Regions from separate parts of the Polaromonas sp. P1_G2 genome, predicted to be linked through region 2. Evidence: predicted binding sites of a transcription regulator. Region 2 holds the regulator's gene; the other holds the start of a gene.

Region 1 (3,825 bases), on a different contig from region 2:
GCCAATGACTTCTTCACCAGCACCTCCACAATTGCCGCCTGCGTGGCCGCCGCCAGGTCAGCCTTGCGGCTTTCCAGGTCCGGCCCCAGCTTTTTGGCCTGCGTCAGCACTGCGGTCTTGAGCCCGGCAAACGAAAAGTCCAGGTCGCCGCTGTGCAGCAAAGGCCGCGGCAGCTTGAAAGCGGTCCCGTCGCCCCCCTCTGCCAGTTTGGACAGATGCGGTCCACCGGGATAAGGCAGGCCCATGAGCTTGGCCGACTTGTCAAAAGCCTCGCCGGCCGCGTCGTCAATGGTTTCACCGAGCAGCTCGTAGCTGCCCACGCGGTCCACCCGCATCAGCTGCGTGTGCCCGCCGGAGACCAGCAAGGCCACAAAAGGAAACTCAGGCGGATCCGCGCTCAGGAAAGGCGACAGCAGGTGGCCCTCCAGGTGATGCACCCCCATGGCCGGTTTGCCCAGCGCCGCTGCCAGCGAACAGGCTACGCCAGCGCCCACCAGCAGCGCTCCCGCAAGACCGGGCCCGCGCGTGTAAGCCACCACGTCGACCTGTGCCAGGCTGCTGCCCGCCTCCGCCATCACCTGGTGCGTCAAAGGCAAAACACGCCGGATATRGTCCCGGCTCGCCAGCTCAGGCACCACACCGCCATAAGCCTGGTGCATGTCGATCTGGCTGAACAGGGCGTGCGACAGCAGGCGCGGCACGGCACTGCCGCTGGCATCCACCAGCGCCACACCGGTTTCGTCACAACTCGATTCGATTCCAAGAACTACCATCATTCGAGTGTAAGGTTTAGGCAATGCCCCCAAAGGAGGCGAACCATCCCAACTTGCGACCGTGAAGTTCTTCACACCAGCATGAGCCGCGGAACCGGCTTTGCCGGGCCGCAGGCGGGCGGCCCCCTCGGCGGGGCAGGGAGCGACACGAAGTGCGCGACCGTGGGGGCACGTTTCTTGCACTTACGGCTCCATGACACCGTCCCAATCCCTGCGCCTTGTCATCATCGCCCCGGACCTGCTGGAGTCCGTATCCGATGACGCCCATGCGCGGGAACTGGCCGAACGCTCTCGCCAGTTGCGCATCGGGCTGCTGGAGAACGGTTACAACATCGTCGCGGTGCTCCCGGCCGACACCTTCCTGGACGAACGACTGGCGCAACTGCAACCCGACATGATCATCGTGGACGCCGAAAGCGAAGCCCGCGATTCGCTGGAGCACGTGGTGATGGCGACCCGGGACGCCCGTCGGCCCATCGTGCTGTTCACCAATGACAACGACACCAGCCACGTCAAGGACGCCGTCGCTGCCGGCGTGTCAGCCTATGTGGTGGCCGGCCTGTCCCCGGACCGTATCCGTCCCATCCTGGACGTGGCCATGGCGCGCTTTGAGCACGAGCAGGGCCTGCGCAAGGAACTGGCGCACGCCAAAACCGAGCTGCATGAGCGCAAGGTCATAGACCGGGCCAAGGGCATGCTGATGCAGCGCCAGGGACTCTCGGAGCAGGCCGCCTACGAAAAGCTGCGCAAGGCCGCCATGGACAAGGGCCTGCGGCTTGGCGAAGTGGCCCAGCGCATGCTGGACGCCCTGGACCTGCTGGGCTGATCCACCGGCTTGGCCGCCCCGGCCACCCTCAATTGGTGCAGCGCACAAATCAGGTGCACCTATCGGGATCCACATCGCGGCGCTTCGACCATGTGAAGTTTTTTCAGGGCGTGCGTGATTGCAGGCACAAGAAGACTTCCCTGGCATCTCCACTCTCAAGAACAACTCTTTTGGCAACGCTGGCCAACCCTGGCACAGCTTTTGCAATGCCCTAGGCACTGGTCAATGATGGCCATCCGGCACAGCACTTCAACGGCGAAGTGTGTGGTGCCCCAAGGAACAAAGGCGTTCGCACCCTGCATCACGTTCAACGTGGCTGCCCGGGTCGAGCGCCTTTTTTGTTTTTGTCTTTTGCTTTTTTTACCTGGAGCCGACACATGACTGAACTGCTGAAATCTTCGCTGACACGCCGCACCGTGCTGCAGGCCGCGGCCGTGGGCGCCGTGGGCATCAACCCCGCCCTGCGCGCCGCCGTGTATGCCCAAGGCTCCGACGCGCCCGAGAAAAAGGAAGTCAAGATCGGCTTCATCCCCCTGACCGACTGCGCCTCGGTGGTGATGGCCTCGGTACTGGGCATAGACCAGAAATACGGCGTCAAGATCATCCCGACCAAGGAAGCCAGCTGGGCCGGCGTGCGCGACAAGCTGGTCAACGGCGAACTGGACTTCGCCCACGTGCTTTACGGCCTGGTCTACGGCGTGCACATGGGCACGGCCGGCCCCAAGAAGGACATGGCCGTGCTGATGACGCTCAACAACAACGGCCAGGCCATCACGCTGTCCAAGAAGCTCGCCGACAAGGGCGCCGTCGACGGCGCGGGCCTGGCCAAGCTGATGGCCAGCGACAAGCGCGAATACACCTTCGCCCAGACCTTTCCCACCGGCACGCACGCCATGTGGCTGTACTACTGGCTGGCCGCCAACGGCATCAACCCGATGAAGGACGCCAAGGTCATCACCGTGCCGCCGCCGCAGATGGTGGCCAATATGCGCGTGGGCAATATGGACGGCTTCTGCGTGGGCGAGCCCTGGGGCCACCGCGCCATCATCGACGGCATAGGCGTGACCGCAGTGACCACCCAGGACGTCTGGAAGGATCATCCCGAAAAAGTGCTGGGCACCACCGCCGACTTCGTCAAGAAATACCCCAACACCGCGCGCGCCGTCACCGCCGCCATCATCGAGGCCGGCAAATGGATTGACGCCAGCCTCTCCAACAAGAACAAGATGGCCGAGACCGTGGCCGACAAGAGCTACGTCAACACCAGCGTCGACGCCATCAACCAGCGCATCCTGGGCCGCTACCAGAACGGCATGGGCAAGACCTGGGACGACCCCAACTACATGAAGTTCTACAACGACGGTGCGGTGAGCTTCCCTTACCTCTCCGACGGCATGTGGTTCCTCACGCAGCACAAGCGCTGGGGCCTGATCAAGGAGCATCCCGACTACCTGGGCATTGCCAAGCAGATCAACCACATCGACGTCTACAAGCAGGCAGCCACGGCCGCCAAGGCCAGCGTTCCCAAAGAGATCATGCGCAGCAGCAAGCTGATGGACGGCACGGTCTGGGACGGCAAGGACCCGAAAAAGTACGCCGACAGCTTCAAGGTTCACGCCTAGGCCCGCGCCCCGCCACCCGCCCACCGAACCTTCCACCCCACGCAAAGAGGTCACGCCATGGTCAGTGCCGTATTCCACAGCCCGCTCGAGGCCGCGCCCGCGGCCCGCGGCGGCGACAAAGCCCGAGCCCGGGATACCGGCGCCCTTCCATCGGCGCCCGCCGCCAACGACATGACAAATCCCACCACCCCTTCCCCCGCGGTGCAGGCGGCCGCCGCCACCCCGCCGGCGCGCGCGCCCTGGGACGCCTCTTTTCTCTGGCTGGCCCTGCTGCCGCCCCTGCTGGGCCTGGGCCTGCTGGTGCTGGTATGGGAGCTGGTCTTCATGGGCACGGGCGGCAGCATTCCCTCGCCCAGGGACACCTTCACGCAGGCGGTGCAGATCTTCAGCGACCCCTTCTACAGCAAGGGCCCCAACGACCAGGGCGTGGGCTGGAACGTGCTGTCCTCGCTCAAGCGCGTGGCCATGGGCTTCGGCATGCCGGCCGTTGTCGGCATCCCGGTCGGTTTCATGATCGGCCGCTTCAACTTTTTGAGCCGCATGTTCAACCCGCTGATCAGCCTGCTGCGCCCGGTCTCACCGCTGGCCTGGCTGCCGATAGGCC
Region 2 (4,196 bases):
AGCCGGCATTCGATCGGGCCGTTCCACATGGGTACACGGCGCGATTCCTTCAGGCGCATCTTGCCGGGGAGCTTGAGGTCGGGCGTGAGCACGTGGGCCGTCCAGCCCGCGTAGTTTTTCTTCCAGTGCGCGGCCAGCTGTGGAAAGAAGTCGGCCGCTTCCTCGCCCCAGGCGTTCTGCGCCTGCTCGCGGCCCGGGTTGGCCGAGCGGTCGCGCGGGGTTTCGAAGGCCGGCTCTTCGCGCGTGTCACCGCTGTCCTGGTTCAGCGGCTGGCCGAACTCGTCGATGGGCTGGTTGCGGTGGTCGTGCTGGACTTCCCGGCTCTGCTGGCGGCGCTGGTCGCGGCCCTGCACACCGGTGATACCGGCCACGCCGGCTACATCGATACGTTCGCCATAGGGCGGGTTCACCAGCATCACGCCCGAGGGCGCGGGTGGCATGCGCTGCAGCGCGTCGCCGCCGCGGAATTCCACCGCATTGGCCACGCCGGCGCGCTCGGCATTGCGTTCGGCGAAATCGACCATGCGGAAGGACACATCGCTGCCGAACACCGGCGCCGTGGGTTCGGTGATGGCGGCCTCGGCCTGGTCCAGCAGGCCGTCCCACACATGGCCCTGGAAGGGCAGGTATTTCTGGAAGGCGAAACGGCGGTTGATGCCTGGCGCGATGTTGCAGGCGATCTGCGCCGCCTCGATGGCGATGGTGCCCGAGCCGCAGCAGGGGTCGTAGAGCGGAACGCCGTCCTTGCACAGCTGGTCCCAGCCGCTGGCGGCGATCATCGCGGCGGCCAGGGTTTCTTTCAGTGGCGCATCGCCCTTGTCTTCGCGCCAGCCGCGTTTGAACAGGGGCTCACCCGAGGTGTCGATGTAAATCGTGACGGTGTCCGTCGTCAGGTGCACATAGACGCGCACGTCGGGCCAGCGCGTATCGACGCTGGGCCGCACGTCGTCGAACTTGGCGCGGAAGCGGTCGGCGATGGCGTCCTTGATCTTCAGCGCCGCGAAGTTCAGGCTCTGCAGCGGGCTGTGCTGGGCGGTGATCTCAACCTTGAAGGTCTGCTTGGGCGTGAACCAGATTTCCCAGGCCACGTTGGCGGCGGCGTTGTAAAGGTCTTGTTCACTGCGGTACTGGTTGTGCTGCAACTCGATCAGCACGCGCTGGGCCAGGCGGCTGTGCAGGTTGAGCTGCAGCGCGTCGCGCCAGGAAGCCTGCAACTGCACGCCGGCGCGCCAGGCCTTGCCCTGGATGCCGGTGACGCGCTGCACCTCGGTGGCCAGCAAGGCCTCGACGCCGGCGGCGCACGGTAAAAACAATTGGAGCTGGTTCATGTCGGACTCTTCAAAAGGGCTGCTGGAAATTCGATTATCGGGATGCAGGGCAAGGCGCACGGAGCGCAGGAACCGGAATGCACTTGGGTGCATGAGGATTCCGAGCACCGCGCAACGCCGCCATGCGCCCGAGAATCGGATTTACAGTGATTTGCGTAAATTAGCCGGCGCGATGCGCAAAGCCTCTCGGTACTTGGCCACGGTGCGGCGCGCGCATTCGATGCCCTGCTCCTTGAGCATTTCGGAAATCTGGTTGTCGCTGAGCGGCTTTTTCAGGCTCTCGGAGGAGACGAACTGCTTGATCAGCGCGCGCACGGCGGTGCTGGAAGCGTTGCCGCCGGTTTCGGTGCCCAGCGCGGAGCCGAAGAAGTATTTGAGCTCAAAAGTGCCGAAGGGCGTGCCCATGTACTTGGCGGTGGTCACGCGCGAAATCGTGGACTCATGCAGGCCCAGTTCGTCGGCGATCTCGCGCAGCACCAGCGGGCGCATGGCGAGTTCGCCGTGCGTGAAGAAGTTTTTCTGCCGCTCGACGATGGCGCTGCTCACGCGCAGGATGGTGTCGAAGCGCTGCTGGATGTTCTTGATGAACCAGCGCGCCTCCTGCAGACGCTGCTGTAGCGCCTGGCCGCCCTGGCCCTTGTGCTGCTTGAGGGCGTTGGCGTAGATGTCGTGCACGCGCAGGCGCGGCATCACGTCGCCGTTGAGCGAGACCTTGAAACCCCGGCCCGACTTCACGACGATGACGTCGGGCACGATCAGGTTGCGCTCCACGTTCACGAAGCGGCGGCCGGGTTTGGGGTCGAGCCGGCCTATCACGGCAATCGCGCCCCGGACGGCGGCTTCGGTGAATCCGCACAGGTGCGACAGGCGCTTCAGGTCGCGTTTGGCCAGCAGCTCCATGGGCTGCTTGCACATGGCGATAGCGGCGCGGGTCTCTTCGCAGTCCTTGCAGTCCAGCAACTGCAGGCCCAGGCATTCGGCCAGGTTGCGCGCGCCCACGCCGGCCGGCTCCATGTGGTGCAGCAGCTTGAGCGCCATGGCAAAACGCTGCTCAAGGTCCTCGGCCTGTTCCAGGTCATCCCCGGCCAGGCCCGCCGCGAGCGAGGCCAGGCTGTCTTCGAGGTAGCCGTCGTCATTGAGCGACTCGATCAGGAAATGCAGGGCCGCGCGGTCCTCTTCGGACAGGCGCAGGCCCAACGACTGGCGGTGCAAATGGTCTTGCAGCGACTCGTGGGCGCCCGTCAGGTCGGAGGCCTCAGTGTCGCCCTCGTCGTTGTTGTTCTTGCGCGCCGGCGCATCGCTGCCCCATTCGCTGTCGTCGGGCGTGGTCTCCACCGTGCCGTCGCCTTCCCAGCTTTCCTCGAGCTTGGGTTCGGCGCTGACCTCGGCATCGGCGGGGGCCGAAGTCCCGGCATCCTCCGCGCCGCCGCCCGTCGAATCCGCCGCGGATTCAAACTCGCGGCTGTCCTGGCTGACCGGCGTGTTGAGGTGCTCCAGGCCGAACTCTTCGCGCACGGCGGTTTCTTCCGCCACCTCGAGAAACGGGTTTTCGTCGAGCATCTGCTCGACCTCCTGGCTCAGCTCGAGCGTCGACAGCTGCAGCAGCCGTATCGACTGCTGCAGCTGGGGCGTCAGCGCAAGGTGCTGCGAGACGCGGAGCGAGAGGCCCTGCTTCATGTCAAGGAGCTTTGATCGAAGCGCAGAAAAAGTGCGAGCAGGGGCCGCGGAACTGGCTTTGCCAGGCCGCAGGCGCCGCCCCCTCGGGGGGGAGGGAGCTACACGAAGTGAGCGACAACAGGGGGAGTGTCATCCTACATCTTGAAGTGTTCACCGAGGTACACGCGTCGCACATCGGCGTTGTTCACGATCTCGGAGGGCGTGCCCTGGGCCAGCACGTGGCCGTCGCTGATGATGTAGGCGTGGTCGCAGATGCCCAGCGTTTCGCGCACGTTGTGGTCGGTGATCAGCACGCCGATGCCGCGCGACTTCAGGAAGCCGATGATGCGCTGGATCTCGATCACGGCGATCGGGTCAATGCCGGCAAAAGGCTCGTCGAGCAGGATGAAGCGCGGCTGGGTCGCCAGGGCGCGGGCGATCTCGACGCGGCGGCGCTCGCCGCCCGACAGCGCCGGGGCCGGCGAATTGCGCAGGTGGYCCACCCGCAGGTCCTGCAGCAGGCCGTCAAGGCGCGACTCGATCTCGGCGCGGCCCAGCGGCTTGCCGTTCGCGCCCAGCTGCAGTTCGAGCACGGCGCGCACGTTTTCCTCCACCGTGAGCTTGCGAAAGATCGAGGCTTCCTGCGGCAGGTAGCTCAGGCCCAGGCGCGCGCGCAGGTGAATCGGCATGTGCTCGACCGACTGGCCGTCGATGGAGATCTCGCCCGCGTCGGCGCGCACCAGGCCCACGATCATGTAGAACGAAGTCGTCTTGCCGGCGCCGTTGGGGCCCAGCAGGCCCACGACCTCGCCTTTTTGCACGGCCACCGAGACGTCCTGAACGACCTTGCGGCTGCCGTAGGATTTTTGCAGCCCTTGCGCAACGAGGCGGCTGGGGGTCGCGGCCGGGGCCGCCGAAGTGTCAGTCACCACATCCATCTGTGAAAGGTTCTTTCTAGTTCTTTTCAGTGCCCAGCGTGGTGCTGGGGCGCAGGGCGGCGGGCGGGGCCGCGGGAGCGGTGGCCGGCGCCGACGCGGCGGCGCGCGGCGACAGCATGGCGCGTATCCGGCCGCTCGGGTTGGCGGCGGTCTGGTTCTGTGCGCCGCCGTCCACGGTGAAGACGTCGGTGTTGTTGTCGTAGACGATCACGGCGCCGGTGGTTTCGTCCACCAGGGTGGCGCCGTTGTAGCGGCGCACCACGGCGCGCTTGAT

What was found. The regulator sigma-54, encoded in region 2, starts transcription at its own class of promoters, with help from an activator protein. The targets are predictions, from matches to a motif close to TGGCANGNAANCTGCTTT.
Region 1: AC1D0P_RS09715 (CmpA/NrtA family ABC transporter substrate-binding protein) is a predicted target of sigma-54. The motif match lies at 1,790-1,807, and genes of this name have one in related genera.

Annotation. Positions count from the first base shown of each region.
Region 1 is NZ_JBFUBY010000070.1:5,777-9,601, forward strand. Features, by position in the region: gene tsaD (tRNA (adenosine(37)-N6)-threonylcarbamoyltransferase complex transferase subunit TsaD) at 1-773, opposite strand, end outside; gene AC1D0P_RS09710 (ANTAR domain-containing response regulator) at 967-1,599, shown strand; gene AC1D0P_RS09715 (CmpA/NrtA family ABC transporter substrate-binding protein) at 1,977-3,221, shown strand; gene ntrB (nitrate ABC transporter permease) at 3,279-3,825, shown strand, end outside.
Region 2 is NZ_JBFUBY010000003.1:14,200-18,395, forward strand. Features, by position in the region: gene AC1D0P_RS00715 (THUMP domain-containing class I SAM-dependent RNA methyltransferase) at 1-1,328, opposite strand, end outside; gene AC1D0P_RS00720 (RNA polymerase factor sigma-54) at 1,470-3,005, opposite strand; gene lptB (LPS export ABC transporter ATP-binding protein) at 3,140-3,922, opposite strand; gene lptA (lipopolysaccharide transport periplasmic protein LptA) at 3,939-4,196, opposite strand, start outside.